DNA from 3 places in the Cytobacillus gottheilii genome. Region 3 is predicted to be linked to each of the others. Evidence: a T-box and tRNA genes for the amino acid it is inferred to sense, from the RefSeq annotation. Region 3 holds a T-box; the other regions hold tRNA genes.

Region 1 (6,937 bases), 940 kb from region 3:
CGGCATAACGTGGGCTTCGGGTAATGCGGCCCGGTCATAAAGGTCAGGTGAAAGTAGTGCAAAGAGTCACCAATTGTGTATTGTTAAAAGAGAATAAAGTGTTGCTTCTTCAAAAACCGAGACGCGGCTGGTGGGTTGCGCCTGGCGGAAAAATGGAGCCGGGAGAATCGGTTAGAGATTCTTGCATTAGAGAATTTCGGGAGGAAACAGGTATTTACTTGCGCAATCCGAATATAAAAGGCATTTTCACTTTTATTATGAAGGATGGCGATAAGGTGCTGTCTGAATGGATGATGTTCACCTTTATGGCGCAGGAATCTGATGGACTTAATGTGGATGAGTCTGAGGAAGGAAAACTTTCATGGCATAAGCTTGAGGAGATAAAAAATTTGCCGATGGCAGCTGGTGATTATCACATTTTGGACTACATGATTCATGGAAATGGTATGATTTACGGCACGTTTACGTATACACCAGATTTTGAACTGATCAGTTATAGGCTCGATCCTAGTTAATGTTCTATAAAAATCGAAGCAGTTTCGGGGGGAAATAATGATGAGTACGGGTTCAATAAATGAAACACAAATGGTTATTATTACAGGTATGTCTGGAGCAGGAAAAACAGTAGCAATTCAAAGCTTTGAAGATCTCGGGTTTTTCTGTGTTGATAACTTGCCCCCAACTCTTCTGCCAAAATTTCTTGAACTGATGAAGGAATCCGGGAATAAGATGAATAAGGTTGCGCTGGTAATGGACCTTCGCGGCCGTGAGTTTTTTGATCACCTTTTTAAAGCGTTAGACGAGCTGGCTGAAAAATCATGGGTCACACCTAAGATTCTTTTTTTAGACGCTGATGATTCGACGCTCGTAAGCAGGTATAAGGAAACAAGAAGGTCTCACCCATTGGCGCCATCAGGGCTGCCTCTTGAAGGCATTAAGCTTGAGCGGGAGCTGCTTGAAGAACTGAAGGGAAGAGCACAGCTTATTTATAAAACCTCTTCTATGAAGCCAAGGGAACTTCGTGAAAAAATACTAATGGAATTTTCAGTGAATAAAAAAACCATTTTTACTGTCAATGTCATGTCTTTTGGCTTTAAATATGGCCTTCCAATCGATGCGGATCTTGTGTTTGATGTTCGCTTTTTGCCTAACCCGCACTATATCGACCATATGCGTCCTAAAACAGGGTTAGATGAAGAGGTTTCAAGCTATGTGCTGAAATGGACTGAAACAACGAAATTTCTTGAAAAAGTGACTGAATTGCTGAATTTTATGCTTCCTCATTATAAAAGAGAAGGAAAATCACAGCTTGTCATTGCCATTGGCTGTACTGGCGGCCAGCACCGTTCTGTTGCGCTTGCTGAATATTTGGGCCACTTCTTTCAAGAAGACTATCATACGAAAATTACGCATCGTGACATTGAGAGGAGAAAGGAAAAGACAAAATGAACAGACAGCCGAGGATTGTCATCATTGGCGGCGGCACAGGACTGCCAGTTCTCTTAAGAGGATTGAAAAAGTATCCTGTTGATATTACAGCCATTGTAACCGTAGCTGATGATGGCGGCAGTTCAGGCAGGCTGAGAGATGATTTAAATATTCCGCCTCCTGGTGATATTCGCAATGTGTTAGCGGCGCTTTCTGATGTTGAACCGCTGATTGAGGAAATGTTTCAGCACCGATTTTCAACAAGCAATGAACTTGCAGGTCATTCATTAGGGAATTTAATATTGGCTGCCATGACATCGATTACAGGAAATTTTGTTCATGCCATTCAAGAGATGAGCAAAGTATTGAATGTACGAGGCAAAGTGCTTCCTGCGGCTAATCAGAGTGTGATTTTGAAAGCAGAGATGGAGGACGGCACGATTGTGTCAGGTGAGTCCAAAATTCCGTACTCTGGGAAAAAGATTAAGAGGGTTTTTCTTGAGCCTGAGCAAATCCACCCTTTGCCTGAATCGGTCCATGCTATAAGACAGGCGGATATGATTATTATTGGTCCAGGCAGTTTATATACAAGCATCCTGCCTAATCTGCTTGTGCCGAAGCTTGGCAATGAGGTGCGCCGTTCACGAGCAAAAAAAGTTTATATATGCAACTTAATGACTCAGGCTGGTGAAACTCATAATTACACAGCAAGTGATCATGTTAAAGCCATATATGATCATATGAATGCAGCATTTATGAATACCATTCTCGTTAACAAGGAGAATATACCGGCACACGTGCAGGAAAAATATATTGAAGAAATGGCGAAGCCTGTTTTTTACGATGTAGATCGGCTTCATGAGTTGGGACTTGAGGTAATACCAGGTGAGATCGTCAGCTATGAAGGCGGAATCATCCGCCATGATACACAGGAAGTGGCAGATATTCTTTATCATTTGCTTTTAGCTGAAACCAAAAAGCGTTTTGAAGCGTAGTATATACAGTGCCAATGTTTGAATCTAAAACATTGTGCCAGGTAGGGGGTGAAGGAATGTCTTTCGCTTCAGAAACAAAAAAAGAACTTACCAATATTGAAACAAAGGACTGCTGCAGTATATCAGAACTCTCTGCCTTAATCCGGATGAATGGCTCCTTATCCTTTTCCAATCGTAAATTGGTTGTTGACATACAGACGGAAAATGCAGCGATTGCCAGAAGAATCTATACGCTAATTAAAAAGAATTATAGTGTTCAGGTAGAGCTACTTGTTCGTAAAAAAATGAGATTAAAGAAAAACAATGTCTATATTGTCCGTCTTGCTGAAGGGGCAAGTACAATCCTGGATGATTTAAAGATCTTAAGTGAAGGCTTTGTTTTTACACATGATATCGCCCAGGAGCTTGTAAAAAAGAAATGCTGTAAGCGTTCTTACCTTCGCGGAGCTTTTCTTGCCGGCGGTTCTGTCAACAATCCGGAAACATCGTCGTATCACCTTGAAATTGCCTCTTTATATAAGGAACACAATGATGCATTATGCGAGCTTATGAACACATTTGGCTTAAATAGCAAAACACTGGAACGAAAAAAAGGCTTTATTACGTATTTAAAAGAAGCAGAAAAAATAACCGAATTCTTAAATATTATTGGCGCTCATGCTGCTTTGCTGCGGTTTGAGGATATCAGGATTGTCCGTGATATGCGAAACTCGGTTAACCGTCTTGTAAATTGTGAAACTGCGAACTTGAACAAAACGATTGGTGCAGCACTGCGCCAAGTCGAAAACATAAAATATATTGAACAAACGGTAGGGCTGCAAATCCTTCCAGATAAATTACGGGAAATTGCAGAACTGCGTGTAGCTTATCAGGATGTAACTTTAAAAGAGCTTGGGGAAATGGTGTCTGGCGGAAATATCAGCAAATCAGGCATTAATCACCGACTTCGTAAAATTGATGAAATTGCAGAAAAGCTAAAAGCGGGTGATATTACAATCCCCCAGTAGCGAGCAATAGGAGGATTGATTTTTATGGTGGAGAAACAGGTTGAGGTAAAATTAAAAACAGGCTTACAGGCACGGCCAGCGGCATTATTCGTTCAGGAAGCAAATCGTTTTTCATCTGATATTTTCTTAGAACGAGATGGAAAAAAGGTAAATGCGAAAAGTATAATGGGCTTAATGAGCCTGGCTGTCAGCACGGGTGCCACAATCACATTAATGGCAAGCGGCAGTGATGAACAAGAAGCGCTAGAGCAATTGGCTAAATACATTCAACAAGAACAATAGAAAGAAAGGGCACATTCTTTGGAATGTGTCCTTTTTGCATTTTGTATTCCAAAAATATAACTAGCAGCAGAGGAGTAGATTCACTCAGCTGCCTATTTATGAATCTAATTTGAGGAACAAAAAAAGTGAGGCACATGTTAGTGCCTCACTCTGAAACATTATTTTGCTTCGTTTGGATTGCGGGAAATGATTTTGTCGATCAAGCCGTACTCTAATGCTCTTTCAGCTGTCATAAAGTTATCGCGATCTGTATCCTTTGCAATCACTTCAAGCGGCTGACCAGTGCGCTCTGCAAGAATCGTATTTAATTTTTCGCGAAGGAAAAGAATCCGTTTTGCAGCAATTTCAATTTCAGTTGCCTGCCCTTGAGCACCGCCAAGTGGCTGGTGAATCATTACTTCACTGTTTGGAAGTGCAAAGCGTTTTCCTTTTTCACCGGCAGCAAGAAGGAAGGCACCCATTGAAGCAGCCATACCTGTGCAGATTGTAGAAACGCTTGGCTTGATGTATTGCATTGTATCGTAAATCGCCATACCAGCCGTGATGCTTCCGCCTGGAGAGTTGATGTATAATGTAATATCTTTCTCAGGATTTTCAGCCTCTAAGAATAGCAATTGAGCTACAATTGAGTTGGCAACATTATCATCGATTGCACTGCCAAGCATAATAATACGGTCTTTTAAAAGGCGGGAGTAAATATCATAAGCACGTTCCCCGCGGTTTGTTTGTTCGATAACTGTAGGGATTAAATTCATTCTAATTCCTCCTTTAAAATTAAGGGATAGTGCAGACTTCATTCTGTAAGACATACACCATTTTTATGTAGTTTCATCATACACTAATGGTCAATAAAGGTCAAAAGAATCGCACCTTCAGGGAAGCGAAATCGTTCGACAGATTTTGATTGACCTATTTCTAAATACTTTTTGTGAACATTCCACTTTATATTTTACCCAACCTGCATATTTTTAACACCTTGTGGGAAAATAAAAAATTGCTTTATTATATGTGGCTGTTGAACGTGGGTATATTTTGGGAGTAAGGAATAAAGTAACCGTAGATTAAGTATGCGGTCTTTAAAGAGGCTGAGACAAAAAAAACGTAATTAATCTTTCTAAAACACGAATATTCAATTTCTTGATTTGGGTATTTAAACAAGTCCGTTCCTTTGCGCTGCGGACCCTCGCTTTCCGTGGGGAGGAAGCTGAGCCTCCTCGGAGCAAGCTCCTCCGGGGTCTCACCTTTTCCTCTATTGCCCACAGGAGTCGAGTGTCCTCCGCTCCATTTCACTCATGTTAATAAAATATATCTTATAATCATAAAAAAACCGAATGATTAGATAGATTACCTAACCATTCGGTTCTATGAGAGTGTTAAATACTAAAAAAAGAACAAAAAACAAAGGTTTTTCGAAGTAGTTGGACAAAAGTCGGACAGACAATTGCCAAAACCACCGAAAAACCTTTGTTAATCATGTGTTTTACACCCTCGGAGGGAATCGAACCCCCATCTCAAGAACCGGAATCTTACGTGCTATCCGTTGCACCACGAGGGCAGAGTATCAAGTGCTGTAAACGCTCCAATTCCTTAAGCGTTACGAATACTAATTATAGGATAATATGATCAACAATGCAACAATCTTTTAGCGTGTCTACGAGTTTGCTGGAATTGAGCCGAAAGAAAGTGGCAGAAATCAAAAATGCCGGTCCATCATTCAATGATGGATCGGCATGCTCGACAGGTGATAACTTCATTCTTTCTGAACTGAATCTTCTTGAAATCGTTCTTGGTGAAAGTCGTAAAGACATTGTACTTGTGTCCGCATAAGCATGTGTGCTGGTCCTTGACGACGTGTCTAGTTTCTTTGTCTTTGCTGAGTACTGTTGGAAAAATCATTGTTCACCCTTCTTAAAGTTGTATTAGGCAAATTAAAAAGGAATGATCGACTTATATGCAACCCGGCTGCCATGGCATGTGTACAAGCACATACTTTAGGCCCGTGGCTTTGCGTCTTTTACTTTCGTAAAATTTGCCCAATGGAATAATACCATAAAATGAAAGATAAATCATTTAAAAATTTTGATTTGTAACAAAATAGAAATAAAGGCAACTATTGCAGACTTAGAGTTAAACCGTTTTTAAGTGCTTTTCTGCTAACAGAATTTCTCCATACAATAATCATTCATCTTACGGTAAAATAGGAGTGAAGGGGGAAGCAGTATGGATTTAAAAGTAGGTTTATGGCAGCAGCAAACCTTGAAGTTAGCGATGACTCAAGAGCTAAAGCAGTCTATTGAGCTATTGCAGTTTAATTCCCAGGAGCTCACTGCCTTCCTGGAAGAGAAGGCTTTGGAAAATCCCCTGATGGAACTAAACTCAAACTTTGTGAAAACAATGGATCCCCGTGCACAGCAAATAAAAAAATCAAAGCTTAAACAAAATCAAGATAAAGAGAATTGGATTGAACAGCTTGCTGTTAGTGTTCAGCAATTGGATGATTATCTGATTCAGCAGCTTCCGACCCATCTGACAGAACCGGAGAAAAAAATCATTCTTCATTTTATATATAGCCTTGATGAAAACGGTTACTTATATAATATCGATTTGCCGCAGGTTGCTCAGCTTTATGGAGCTGAAGCAGAAACTGTTGAAGAACAGCTCGACCTCCTGCAGCATTTAGAACCGGCAGGGATTGGTGCGCGCAGTTTGCAGGAATGTTTATTATTGCAGCTGGAGCGTCTTGTGCCAGTCAACGAAATGGCTGAAGAAATTATCCGCCAGCAGTTTCAGCTGTTTGCAGATAAAAAGTGGAAACCATTAGCGAAGGAAATCAAAGCAGATATAAAGGAAATTCAAGCAGTCTATGATCTGGTGCAAACGTTAAATCCGAAACCGGGAGCAAGCTTTGCCTCCGAAAAGCCAGCATATATCATACCTGATGTCATCGTGTATTCAGAACAAAATGGACTACACGTCCAGCTTTATGATGAAAGCATACCTAGTATTTCCTATAATGAAGGATATGCAAAGAAACTTCTTAGTGCAGGTGATCAGCAGGTGGGACGTTACCTGCAGAACCGGCAGCAGGATTACCAATGGATTAAACGCTCAATTGAACAAAGGAAAGAAACAATTTTAAAAGTTACAAAAAAGATCGCAGAGCGCCAGCCGCAATTTTTTCAAAAGGGGCCGGCTTTTATAAAGCCGATGACGATGAAGGAAATT
Region 2 (6,937 bases), 1.4 Mb from region 3:
ATTCAGATATAAAGCATGAAAGGTAGCGTAATAAGCTGGATCTTTGCATATAAAATCGTCTAATTTATACTTATGCAAATCCGCAAGGCTAAGTCCCAACATTATACACATAGCAGGGTTGGCAGAGATAATCATACCCTCTTGCCAGAAAAGAATCGGATCTGAAGATTTCTCATAAAAGATACTGAATAATCGTTCCTTTTCGGCAAGAACTTTTGTAAATTCATTGCTGCTGCAATTCTTGTATGAAGTGTTCAAATTTCCCCCTCCTATGTACGGCAGTGAATCGGCTTTCTTTCATCCTAAATAATTCTACAATGGAGATAAAATACCTCTTTTCTGCCCTTCTGTTTTTATAAGATTGATTTCCAAAATGATTAAAAAACGGTTCCAACAAAATTGTCAGAACCGCTAAATCACCCTAAATTTTAAATTTCATTATCATTACATTAAGCTGCTCAGCGAGTTCGGACAAAGATTCCACACTATCCGATATCTCTTCCATTGAATGATTCGTCTGGGTAACGGATGCACTTGTTTGTTCAATGCCAGCTGCCGACTGCTCGGAAACAGCCGCTATATTTTCAATTGAATGGTTCATACTCATAGAGCGATCAGCCACCACTTGAAGACTGTTAGAAATATCTGTCACATTGGACGACATAATATTGACTGCATTATAGATCTTTTGGAACGTTTCACCAGTAACCTCAATTTGATTCGTTCCTTCTTCCACCTGATTGTAGCCTTTTTCTAAAGATGCAACAACATTTGATGATTCTTTTTGAATATTCGTTACGATGCTGGTTATATCCTTAACTGAGAATGATACCTGTTCAGCTAATTTTCTTACTTCATCTGCCACAACCGCAAACCCGCGGCCATGTTCTCCAGCTCGCGCCGCTTCAATGGCGGCATTTAAAGCAAGCAAGTTGGTCTGATCAGCAATTTCCTGAATTACTTTAATAAGTTTAGATATTTGCTTTGTATGATCATCCAGCCCATTCACTCGCTCTACCGAAGCTTTTACAATATCATTGATCGCAATCATTTGCTGCTGTGACTCCCGCATGAGCAAGTCGCCTGATTTTGTCATATCCAGCACTTCTGCTGAAGCACTGCTGATTTGTTCTCCACTTTTTGTGGCTGCATTAACCTTTTCTAAGTATTCTTCCATCATTTGGGCAAGTCCGGTCGCAGAGTTTGCTTGTTCTTCTGCTCCTCCTGAGAGCTCCTGCATAGTTGATGCCACCTGCTGAGAAGCGGCTTTCACTTCACCGGCAGCCGTATTTAGTTCTCCGCTGCGATCTGTTACATACTGGGAGACCGAAGTAATTTCTTTGATGATGTTCTGCAGATTATCCTTCATAATGTTTGTTGCCTGGCTTAATTCTGCAATCTCGTCTTGGCCGTCATATTCCAATGATTGCACATTTAAATTCCCTGCAGCAATTTCATTGGAAACATGGACAATTTGTCCGAGCTTTCTGGAAATGATTTTTCCAATCATTATGAGACTTGAGATTGCCAGAAAAGCAGAAACAACAATAGAGATTCCTAATACAATTAAAGTTAGCGTTAAGCTTCCCTTTGCCGCTGAAATGGCATTTGCTTGCTGTGTATGTAAGTTTTCATTTAACTCATCCAAAAGGGTCACAGTATCTGCAATTAGATTATCAACCTGCAATTTACCAAGGCGGTATTCACGCACATTCATCTGTTTCACTGCTGGTTCAATTTCATCTAGAAATGCGGAAGTAATAGTTTCGTTGTTTTGTATCACTTGATTGAATAGTTCCTTATTGCGTTTTTCCGTCAACAGCGGTGAAATAACCTCCGCTTGCTGATCCAATTCTGTTGAGAGTTCTGAAAAAGTTGTAAGATGCTTAGGGTTACTATCAATAATATAATTTCCAATGGTACTCCCTTGTCGATGAAAAACGGTTGTAACTTCAGAAATATTGACTGCTCTTTCGCCAGCTTCTTCAACCGTATTCATTTTAGAGCCTGCTAAGGTTAAAAGAACAAACGTAATGATCGTTGAGGCAGTAAAAAGCCCGATTGTTGTGAATAAAACCACGCCATATTTCTGACCCAGCTTTAACTTTTTCCACCAATTGGAGCTCATTACTTTTTGCATTTGCTCCGTAATTTTTTCACCGCGTTTTTTTTCCATTTTCTTCTTTACTTTCTTTTTAGAACCTTTTAGTCCTTTCACCACATTCCCCTCCTGGTCGTCTCCGAACTACTATGCCAATAGAACTATATTTATATAACATTTTTACTATTATATAAATTCATTATAATCCATAAGATTCACCTTTTGAAGAATAGTTTTAACAAAAACAATATTATTACTTTACAAACAATTAACAAAATGGGTACATACACCTATACATTGGATAAAACTAGTAATACAACTTGGATTTACCGCTACTCTGTCTGTTTATATCGTGTTAGTTTGGGTAAATAAATATTGGTTTTTAGGGGGTCTTTAATAGAGGAGGATTTATGGAAAAAAGAAATTTCTACTTTGATAACGCGAAGTTTATTTTAATTTTCTTCGTTGTATTTGGACATCTGCTCCGCTCTTTTATTGAAGATAATGAAACAATCTTTACAGTATATAAAGTGATTTATTCCTTTCACATGCCTGCATTTATTCTCGTTTCAGGCTTTTTTGCAAAAGGATATTATGAAAAAGGCTATATACAAAAAATTGCCAAGAAGTTAATTCTGCCTTATTTGCTTTTTCAAGGCATCTATTCGCTGTTTTATTATTATCTGTACAACAGGCCGTCCATTGATATGGATCCATTCAATCCGCATTGGTCCCTGTGGTTTCTCATTTCCTTATTCTGCTGGAATATAATGCTCTTATTGTTTTCTAAGTTTAAACCCGCCTATGCCATTACAGCCGCTTTGTTCATTGGATTGGCAATCGGCTATGTGGATTGGGTTTCCAACTATTTAAGCTTATCAAGAACCTTTGTATTTTTTCCTTTATTTTTAGCAGGTTACTTTCTTAAGAAAGAGCATTTGGCTCTTTTAATGAGACCATCAGCAAGAGCTTCTGCAATAGGTATATTTGCAATTGCAACAGCACTTTTTTACCTGTATCCAGACATTAACTATCAATGGCTGCTCGGAAGCAAACCATATGCAGAAATGGGTGCAGCTTCGTTTACTGCACTTCTAACCAGACTTGGATTCTATCTACTAAGTTTTCTTATGGTTTTTAGCTTTCTTGCATGCGTGCCAAATGGACAATACTTCTTTACTAGACTCGGCAAAAACACCTTATATGTGTATTTATTGCATGGCTTTATCGTTAGGCTCTTTAGAGAAAGCGACCTGCAGAATTACTTTAACGAGCCTGAGCAATTCCTCATGCTCGCCAGTATCTCACTGCTGCTGACTTTATTGCTGTCAAGCGGGCTTGCAACCGCCCTGACACAGCCTCTGATTGAGCTTAAAACCGCCAAACTGCATACGTTAAAGGTCCGGCTTACTGCAATGCTTAAATTTTATCGGAACAAACGATTTAATTAATAATTTGGGGCTGAGTTTCTCTCTATAAACTCAGCCCTTTTATAATTCTGTGTGAGTGAGTATTTCGTTTGACCAGCACCTCCCTGCCATTTTATAATAAATAATCGACGCTTATGTTACATACCACGTCCCAGTAGCTCAGCAGGATAGAGCGACAGCCTCCTAAGCTGTAGGTCGTAGGTTCGATTCCTATCTGGGACGCTAAATTGAAACAGCCGTGAACCCTTGGTGTTATTGGGTTTGACGGCTGTTTTGTTTTTGAAGCAAACGTTCTCTGCTTTATAATTGGGGTCGGATTGGGGTATGTACAAAAACATGTTCAATTTTATGGCTATACAAGATCCCCACCAATACTACCTTTCAGTGATAGTGAATCTTGAACAATAAAACTGGACAACTTTAATGGATACTGCACAATATTAATCACCTTCACAACATCTTCCTAAGTATTTTCATTCACACAATTACCCTGCCTTTAAGTAAAAATACTTCATAATAATTATTATCCTAAAACATTCTTAATCTTTCTAAATCTGGAAGTTTTAATATCAACACAAGTGCTTTTTTACGTTATAATAAAGAAAATTCACCATTGAGACAAGCTTCTAAGAGCTTAAAGAGACTAAACTGCATTCTCATCTAATCTAAACTAGCTACAGAGCCTAATTACTATTATGCAGCTTCTTGAAAGTCTAATAAGAAAAATGGAGGGATTTATGTTGAGCACGATCTCATTAAAAAAGAAAGCAGCTGGAATCGTTTTAGAGAAAAAGAATCTTAAAGGTGTTGTGGCAAGAGTTGGCCTTGTTTTAGATATTTCTGGCTCTATGCGAAGATTATACCGTGAAGGAGTTGTTCAGGAAGCCGTCGAACGCGTTTTGGCTGTTGCCAGTCAGTTTGATGACGATGGGGCATTAGATGTGTGGGTTTATGACAACGAGTTCACCAGATTACCAGCTGTAACAGAAGAAGATTTTGCAGATTATGTTAATCAGCAGATCCTAGCAAATGACTCAGTCCATAAGTTCGGCAGAAACGACGAACCAAAAGTCATGGAAGATGTCATCCAAAAATATATAAATGAAGAACCAGGCGATGATCCTGTTTTCTTAGTATTTATAAACGATGGAGGCTGTAAGCCCGGTATTAAGAAGTTTATCGTAGAATCATCTGTTCAGCCAATTTTCTGGCAGTTCATCGGAATTGGAGATTCTAATTTTGATGTATTGAAAAAATTGGATACGATGGAGGGAAGAGTTGTTGATAATGCGAATTTCTTTCATTTGAGTAATCTGGAACATGTATCTGATGAAGAATTATATGACCAATTATTGAATGAATTTCCGCTTTGGATTAAAGAAGCAAAAGAAAAGAAAATCTTGCGTTCATAACTGCTAAACTATTAGACAAGCAGTGTTAATATAAAATATGACAACAAATAAAGATAGATCATACATTTTAAGCAGCGAATGTATATCTAATAAGAACAAACTAAGACAATCAGCCCTGCCAATCGGTAAAGTTGATTGTCTTAACTTATTTATATAACTCCTATAATCTTCTTCCATTCAGCACTAAATTCAGATACTCTATTTCATCAAAGGTGAGGTTTTTAGCAGCTGCTTTCTTTTCCCATTGATCTGATGAGAGAATTTGATTCTCGCGTGCTCTTTTATAAATGGATGCCGCTTCTTTCCACTGCCAGTCTGCCCAGTTTGGTATCATTCCGGATAACTTCCTTTCATTTGCAGTAGCATTTTGCCCTTCCTGCAGATAATCTAATGGATTGACTGCATTCGACTTCGCTGCGTTCCATGTCCCTCTATGCAGTTCAAAATGTAAATGCTGCCCAGTCGACTGTCCTGTGTTCCCCATAATTCCTATTACCTGTCCCTGTTTAACCGTTTCCCCTTGAACTGCTTTTCTGCTGCCTTTTAGCATATGAGCATATAATGTTTCCCATATTTCTCCATTTACAGTGTGCCGCAGAATGATACATTCCCCGTAACTTGGTGACCTATATGATCTTGTAACAGTCCCAGCAGCTGCTGCAACGATCTCATGAGTTCCAGAATCTGCAAAGTCAACCCCATGATGATTGGTTCTGTTTGGCGGTCTAAATCCAGAAGTAATTCTTCTTACTGTTGTTGGATAAATAAACATAAAAATCACCTACCTAATAGTAAGATATTCTTTGATAGACCTGCCCGTGTGGACAACCTTTGCTATTTCATTCCAGTTTGTACACTTTCTCTCAGACTAGTTCATGCAACTAGAAGCTATAATAACTGCTGAAAGGAGATCATGCTTCAAATTTTATAATCTTCACAAATACGTCGATTTTAAAGCTTCTGACTCATATTCCATATTATAAAATGATTTTAATACCATAATTAAATGGAGATGATTAAATGAAGTTGGGACATCGTAAATCATTTGCGTGTTATTTATTAATAAGTTTGCACATTTTTTTAGCAGTTGGCGCTCTTATCGGTGGTGGTGCACTGCTTATCTTTCCTGACGGCTCAATTTTATCCTTGCCCCTTGAAATACTGCAAAACAGTCCTTTTCAGAATTACTTCTTACCTGGACTAATCTTATTTAGTGGATTTGGTATTCTCCCTATAATAACTGCACTTTTTCTAAGCACAAAAAAACCTATAAAAGCATTTGAAAAGCTTAGTATCTATAAGTCAATGCACGGATCGTGGAATTTCTCTTGCTATATTGGATTAATGTTAATCATATGGATTATGGTACAAATATTAATCATGCAGTCTGTTGAATTTATTCATATCTTCTATATCCTCCTAGGATTTTTCATTATTATGTTTACCTTTCTCCCCTCTGTTAAATCGTTTTACTTAATCGATTAACTGTAAAAAATGCATTTCTATGAATATTTCTCAAAATCAATAACAAAATATACTTAGTTTAATACTCACTAAGGAGATCCTATTATGGCGGAAAATCAAATAAAGCAATTTGATCAAATCGTAAAAATGGGCGAACAGGCACAAAAAGCATTAAATGATTATTGGTTAGAATTCTCACTATATACATCCTTTGAATATTGGTTAATGGTTTCTATATTAATCGTTCCACTTATCATTTTATTTTTTAAAATAGATAAGAACCAAATCTTCCTAATGGGGTTTTATGGTTATAGTGTTCATGTCATTTTTGGGTATGTTGATTTATACACTAAAAATTCCGGTTTTTTAAATTATCCCTTCCCTGTCATCCCTATGCTTCCAGGTATATCACTTGATTCAAGTTTAGTCCCTGTTACATTTATGCTAGTCTACCAATGGGTCGTAAATCATCAAAAAAATTATATTCTTTATATGGGTATAACTTCAGCATTTCTTGCATTTGTATTTAA
Region 3 (6,937 bases):
TTTAGACTTGTGCACCCGCTTAACTGCTATAGATTCGCCATTCTCGCGTCTTCTTGTCAATAACGAGTTTCGCTTCACATTTTCTCTTTTTTGAAGCTTCTTCATATTCATCCATCATATTGTCCATATTAACAAAATCACCGATTACCCAAATCGGCACTTCAATTCGAGTTCGATTTTGAGCCATATCTTTAAAAGATAAGACAATGCCTTCTTTCATGAATGGTCTTAAATCTTTTAAGATCTCGCGCGGGATGAGCGGATAATTTTTCTTCCGCTTAAATCCAAGCAAGGTTTTCTCAACTTTTATTTGTTCTAGTTTTCCTGGCAGACAGTCGCCAAGCATATTATAAAAATTTTGCATATCACGGTAATATGTTTTGTTTAGCCAGCCATCATCATGCGCCAAATAAACGAAACGATTGCTTAAAATATTATAAAACGGCTGCCGCAGGTGATCCTTTGTATGTCCAAGGTACAATAGCTCTGCTAACACTTGTCCCGGCAGTTCATTTAAGGCTTCTACCTCTTCAAAATCAATCCAGCAAAAATCACCATATGAATACACATCATCATTTACTAATTTTGAAAGCTTTTCTTTCGTGACAAAATCCAGCATGGTATGCACGTGGAATTCACCATGATCAAAGTTATGTTTTAAAAGCAGGAGATGATTAAAGGAATCGGATAATGACTGCGCGAATTCGGCAAATTCAATCCCATATGTCATCACATATTGCTCTTGTTCATTTAACAAAATATAAACGAGATCCCGAATATCCTGATTTTTCTTCTTCATACATGTAACCCCCGGGTAAATAAAAATACGAATACCGCTTTGTATTCATAGTGGCAAAATGATAGATTTCAAACACCAAGCTTCAGCAGCCTTCTTAATGGGTATATTTAAAACAGGTCACATACATATGATCGCACTACTTCTATTTATTAGCATACAATACACATAAGAAACTTGTTTAAATTTGGAAATACCTAATTACAATTACCTTCATTTTAGCAAAAAGGTACTAAAATTGCTTATTAAAAAAATATTACAATTCTGATTTAAAATTCTTTTTTAGGTAAGCGGTTGCCGGCATTCCATACAACTCTTTTATTTCTTATAATGTAAACAGAATAAAAGCAGGCGAAGATATGTTATACTCTAATAATTTCTTGCAGAAAGGGGCGTGACGATTTTGATCCAAAACATGACCGAAAATCAAATCACACTTTATATTATTAAAACGTTAAAAGAAAACAAAAAGAAGGATTTCGACGTAATTCTAGATGAACTGCAGCCGTATGATATAGCGCAGCTCTACGAAAACCTTCCCGAAAAGCATCAGCCTCGTTTCCTATTGTTCTTATCCGTGGATAGGCTAGCTGATTTGCTGGAAGAACTGAACAAGGAAAAGCAGCTGGAGGTACTGAATAAGATAGGGAAAGAACGGACAGGTAAAGTACTTGATGAGATGGATAACGATGATCTCGCATTGCTGCTAGACGAGTTATCACCTGAAAAAATCGCTTCGCTTCTTTCCGGCATGAAAAAAAGCGAGTCTCAAATTGTACAAGATATTATGAATTATCCTCCAGAAACTGCCGGCCGAATCATGACAAACCGTTTTGTTTGGATCCGCGATTACTATAGTGTTAAAGAGGCAGTCGAAAAGCTGAAAATCTTTGCTGAATATGCTGAAACGATTAACTACCTCTATGTAATAGATCAGCACCGCAAGCTTGTTGGTGTTGTGTCTTACCGTGATTTACTGATTGCTGAACCGCATGAAAAAATCAGCGATGTCATGTATGAACGTGTGATTGCCGCTACCGTCACAACCGACCAGGAAGAGGTTGCACGAATGGTTGAGAGATACGACTTCCTTGCTATTCCAGTTGTAAATGAAGAAAATGTATTAATGGGAATAGCAACAGTCGATGACTTAATCGACGTTGTCATCCAGGAAGCAAATGAAGACATTGAAAAGCTTTCCGCTTCTGGTAAATCCATTGACTTTGATACAAAAGCATTTGTTGCTGCCTATCGGCGGTTACCATGGCTGATCCTGCTTCTGTTCATCGGCATTCTCTCAGGAGGAATTATTAGCGGTTATGAACAAACACTTGAGCAGGTAGTCGCATTAACCTTCTTTATGCCGATGATTTCAGGCATGACAGGGAACACTGGCACACAATCACTTGCAGTTGTTGTTCGCGGACTTATTTCAAATGATATTAATAAAAAAGTTGTCACAAAGCTTATCCTTCGTGAATTTTTTGTAGGACTTTTGATTGGATTAACCTGCGGTATTTTAATTTCTCTTATTGCTTATTTTTGGCAAGGAAATGCGGTATTAGGCCTTGTTGTCGGTGTTTCTTTATTCTTAACTCTCATTATTGGAACATTAGCCGGCGCCGTTATTCCGCTGATCCTTTACCGTCTTAACATCGACCCAGCGATCGCATCTGGCCCGCTGATCACCACATTAAATGACATCTTTTCACTAATAACGTATTTTGGCATTGCCACCATGTTTATTAGCTATTTAACGTAAAACATATCCCTTTGATATCCTTGATATCAAGGGGTTTTTTACTATATTTGAACAATCCCCTATCTCTGCCGGCCTAAACCTCGAATAGCATGGTTTGCTTTGACACTTTAACTGTTTTTGGGGTTATTCGGTGACTCAACTTCCCTGAATAGGGAGCACTATCGCGATCGGAATGACTCAGTGGTTCTATTTCCCCAAACCGGCACTCGCCCTCTCTTTCGGGAATTACTCTGCCGTTCTATTTCCCCAAACCGGCACTCGCCCTCTCTTTCGGGAGTTACTCTGCCGTTCTATTTCCCCAAACCGGCACTCGCCCTCTCTTTCGGGAATTACTTTGCCGTTCTATTTCCCCAAATCCTCACCCGCCCTCTCTTTCGGGAATTACTTTGCCGTTCTATTTCCCCGAACTGACTCTCGCCTTCTCTTTCGGGAATTACTTTGCCGTTCTATTTCCCCAAATCCTCACCCGCCCTCTCTTTCGGGAATTACTTTGCCGTTCTATTTCCCCGAACTGACTCTCGCCTTCTCTTTCGGGAATTACTTTGCCGTTCCATTTCCTCAAATTGACACTCGCCCTCTCTTTCGGGAATTACTTTGCCGTTCTATTTCCCCAAACCGACACTCGCCTTCTCTTTCGGGAGTTACTCTGCCGTTCTATTTCCTCAAACTGACACTCGCCTTCTCTTTCGGGAATTGCTTTGCCGTTCTATTTCCCCAAATCCTCACCCGCCCTCTCTTTCGGGAATTCCCCCTTCTCCCTATACCTGTTTTAAACCATTTTGTCATTTCTATTTAAAAAGGAAACTATCCTAACCCCATTTTCGTCTATACTGATAGATTATTATTTTTAATGTTACCAAGATTGTATTGAATGACGATCTCTGCTTTGTTAGTCTAAAGGAAAATAATGTTTAATTTGGACTGCTGGCACCGAGATAATCATAGAGATATAGAGATGATAAAAGGGAACTGGGTGTTATTAATGAATCGGCAAAACAGGATTGCAGAACGTTTTGATTGGAATTTAAGCTTGCTGCTGTTTTTATTTTTTATCATTAGTTGTGTTGCTATATACAGCGGGCAATCAACTTCTCAATATAATGTCAATTTCGCTCTCGCCCAAGTTAAAAATTATGTTGCCGGGACCATCATCTTAGCTATTGTGATGTACTTTGATACAGAACAGGTAAAGAAGCTTGCCTGGTATTTGTTTGGGTTTGGGTTCATTCTGCAGGCTGGTTTGTTCGTTGCTCCAGAATGGCTTGCTGAGGAGAGAAAAGGAGCAACACTATGGTACCAAATAAAATTCTTGGGTTCTGTCCAGCCTTCTGAATTCTTTAAGATCTTTTTAATTATTGCATTAGCTAAAGTAACCGTGGGCCATCATAAAAAGTTTGTGGCCAAAACGTTTCAAACGGATTTATTGCTCCTTTTAAAAATCGGCGGTTTGACCTTTATTCCATTTGCATTAATTGTGGTCGAGGATTTAGGGACAGCGCTTGTTATTTTGGCGATCATGACTGGGATTATTCTCGTTTCCGGAATTACGTGGAAGCTGATTCTTCCGATTATCACTCTTGGAAGCGCAGCTGTTGCCGGTATTTTATATCTTGTGATTCAGGCGCCACAATACCTTGAGAAATACGTTGATACGTATCAGATGTATCGCATTTATGCCTGGTTAGATCCCGTTGGCCACCGTCAGGGAGATGGCTTGCAGTTATATAATTCCCTGCATGCAATCGGCTCTGGTCTTCTATCCGGAAAAGGCTTTTATGATCGGCAAGTGTATATTCCCGATGTCCATACCGATTTTATTTTTAGTGTCATTGGGGAAGAATATGGTTTTATCGGCGCCAGTATCGTCATTGGATTGTTCTTTTTGCTGATCTATCATTTAACGAAGACAGCATTAGAAGCTGCCGATCCTTTTAATACGTATATTTGTGTCGGCATTATTGGCATGATCACCTTTCATGTCTTCCAGAATATAGGGATGACCATCCAAGTACTTCCAATTACGGGGATTCCACTTCCTTTTATCAGTTACGGAGGAAGTTCGATTATGGGGAATATGATGGCAATGGGACTTGTCTTTGGAATGAGATTTCACCAGAAAAATTACATGTTCTCCTCTGGGAAAAATTATGTTGACTAAATTTTACAATCACGTATAATACGGTATTAATATTAAAATCAATGACGAAGAGAGTAGGATACTGTGTTTACCAAAGCGAGACAGGGATGGTGTGAGCCTGTTGGCAGCCTTTATTCGAAACGCACTTCTGAGTCCAGCGCTGAAAAATCAGTAGGCTCTGGCGGTGATGACCGTTAAGACATGTATATTCAAGGGGTCCTATTGGACAATCAGAGTGGTACCGCGGGTCTTTCAAACTCGTCTCTATTTTTAGAGACGGGCTTTTTTATTTTTAAAAAAAAATTTAATCTTAAGGAGGCAGCTCGTATGATTGATTTCAAAAAAATATTTAGTTCTGCATTAAACGTTCATTTTCATGATCATATGTCACTGGACCAAATTGAAGCACTTATTGAAACTCCAAAAAACCCGCTGCATGGAGACTTAGCCTTTCCATGTTTTCAACTAGCTAAAGCATTGCGAAAAAACCCCGCTGAAATTGCACAAAAAGCTGCTTTGGAGCTTCAAGGTTCTCTAATCCATCAGGCTAATGCAGTTGGGCCATATCTGAATGTCTTTTTTTCCAAAGAAGCAGCATCTTCACATATTTTAGAAGATGTTCTCAAACAGAACAGCTTATACGGCACCAATCAATCCGGGCAAAACAAAACCGCCTTACTGGATTACTCTTCTCCCAATATTGCCAAGCCATTTTCAATGGGACATTTACGTTCTACGGTCATCGGCAATGCCCTGGCCAACCTTGCAGAAGCATGCGGATATCAAACGGTACGAATCAACTATATCGGGGATTGGGGAACACAGTTTGGAAAACTCATTACTGCTTACAAAAAATGAGGAGTCCCTTCAGAAATCGAAAAGCAGCCCATTCAAGAGCTTTTTAAATTATATGTCCGCTTTCATGAAGAAGAAAAAAACGATACAGAACTTACAGCAGAAGCAAGACGTTCTTTTAAGAAATTAGAAGATGGAGATCAAGAAGCAGAAAAACTGTGGAAATGGTTTAGAGATGAATCACTGACAGAGTTTCAGCGCATTTACAAACTATTAAATATCTCCTTTGATTTATATCAGGGGGAAGCCTTTTATAACGATAAAATGGAGGACGCGGTTTCAGCGCTAAGGGACAAGGGATTACTATCGGACTCTGAAGGTGCCGAGGTTGTTTATTTAGACAATGGGCTCCCTCCCTGCTTAATAAAAAAATCGGACGGTGCCACATTGTATGCAACAAGAGATATTGCAGCAGCCTTGTATCGCAAAACTCAATATCAATTTGATCATGCTTTATATATTGTTGGCCAGGAACAGTCGGTTCATTTTAAGCAAGTTAAACAAGTCATAAAAAAGCTGGGCTGCCACTGGGCAAATGATCTTTTTCATATCCCATTTGGTTTATATTTAAAAGACGGACAAAAAATGTCGACGAGAAAAGGAAAAGTCATTCTTCTTGAAGAGGTCGTTCTTGAGGCAATTAAACTGGCTGAAATAAACATAGATAACAAAAATCCTGACCTGGAGAACAAAAAAGAAATTGCTAAAGCGGTCGGAGTTGGCGCCATTCTTTTTCATGATCTTAAAAATGACCGGATGAATTCTATCGAGTTTTCTCTAAAAGATATGCTGACCTTTGAAGGCGAAACAGGTCCTTACTTACATTACACGAACGCTCGGGCATTCTCCATTCTGCGCAAATCATCCGCAGAACCAGCTTCTGTGATTGGACTTTCTGATTCTGCCAGCTGGGAAGTACTAAAAAGCATCAACATGTATCCTGCCAAAATTCTGCAGGCCTATGAATTGCACTCCCCTGCTATTCTGGCAAAACATCTTTTAGAAATCAGCAAAAACTTTAACAAATACTACAGTAAAGTTCACATTCTGGAAAATGATGATTTGCTTCCATCCAGACTTGCCCTTGTTAAAGCCGTTACCATAACTCTTTCCAACGGTATGAAAATCCTCGGGATGGAAGCTCCAGAAAAAATGTAACTTACTGCTCTCCTGCTGTTTTTTTCTTGCTGCGCACTCTCACAAAGGCAATCACAAAAAAGCTCAGCAAGAAAAGTGCGGTAATCGCCAAACCTGCTGTATTGAAGTTTACTAGCTTCATGATGACACTAATAACAGTAGATACATACAATACTCCTAATAGGCGGGTAATTTCCCCGTTTGCAAAGAAATTGGTTAAACGGGCTCCAAATTGTGAGCCGATTAGACC

What was found. The T-box of region 3 lies ahead of argS (arginine--tRNA ligase). A T-box ahead of a tRNA ligase gene usually reads a tRNA of that ligase, here a tRNA-Arg.
Region 1: it encodes a tRNA-Arg, which carries the amino acid that the T-box ahead of argS (arginine--tRNA ligase) is inferred to sense. The anticodon was not compared.
Region 2: it encodes a tRNA-Arg, which carries the amino acid that the T-box ahead of argS (arginine--tRNA ligase) is inferred to sense. The anticodon was not compared.

Annotation. Positions count from the first base shown of each region.
Region 1 covers NZ_CP071709.1:3,916,063-3,922,999, reverse strand. The annotation lists gene J1899_RS19565 (NUDIX hydrolase) at 57-515, shown strand; gene rapZ (RNase adapter RapZ) at 556-1,449, shown strand; gene J1899_RS19555 (gluconeogenesis factor YvcK family protein) at 1,446-2,423, shown strand; gene whiA (DNA-binding protein WhiA) at 2,480-3,430, shown strand; gene J1899_RS19545 (HPr family phosphocarrier protein) at 3,455-3,712, shown strand; gene clpP (ATP-dependent Clp endopeptidase proteolytic subunit ClpP) at 3,871-4,467, opposite strand; tRNA gene J1899_RS19535 (tRNA-Arg) at 5,196-5,267, opposite strand; gene J1899_RS19530 (hypothetical protein) at 5,342-5,539, shown strand; cyclic di-GMP riboswitch class I at 5,662-5,756, opposite strand; gene rpoN (RNA polymerase factor sigma-54) at 5,933-6,937, shown strand, end outside.
Region 2 covers NZ_CP071709.1:1,708,984-1,715,920, reverse strand. The annotation lists gene J1899_RS08540 (PAS domain-containing sensor histidine kinase) at 1-258, opposite strand, end outside; gene J1899_RS08535 (methyl-accepting chemotaxis protein) at 422-2,218, opposite strand; gene J1899_RS08530 (acyltransferase family protein) at 2,512-3,552, shown strand; tRNA gene J1899_RS08525 (tRNA-Arg) at 3,680-3,753, shown strand; gene J1899_RS08520 (vWA domain-containing protein) at 4,272-4,943, shown strand; partial or broken gene J1899_RS08515 (M23 family metallopeptidase) at 5,314-5,721, opposite strand; gene J1899_RS08510 (hypothetical protein) at 5,964-6,428, shown strand; gene J1899_RS08505 (hypothetical protein) at 6,513-6,937, shown strand, end outside.
Region 3 covers NZ_CP071709.1:337,221-344,157, reverse strand. The annotation lists gene J1899_RS01810 (hypothetical protein) at 20-799, opposite strand; gene mgtE (magnesium transporter) at 1,200-2,558, shown strand; gene J1899_RS01800 (FtsW/RodA/SpoVE family cell cycle protein) at 3,541-4,716, shown strand; T-box leader at 4,749-4,964, shown strand; partial or broken gene argS (arginine--tRNA ligase) at 5,026-6,708, shown strand; gene J1899_RS01790 (sulfite exporter TauE/SafE family protein) at 6,710-6,937, opposite strand, start outside.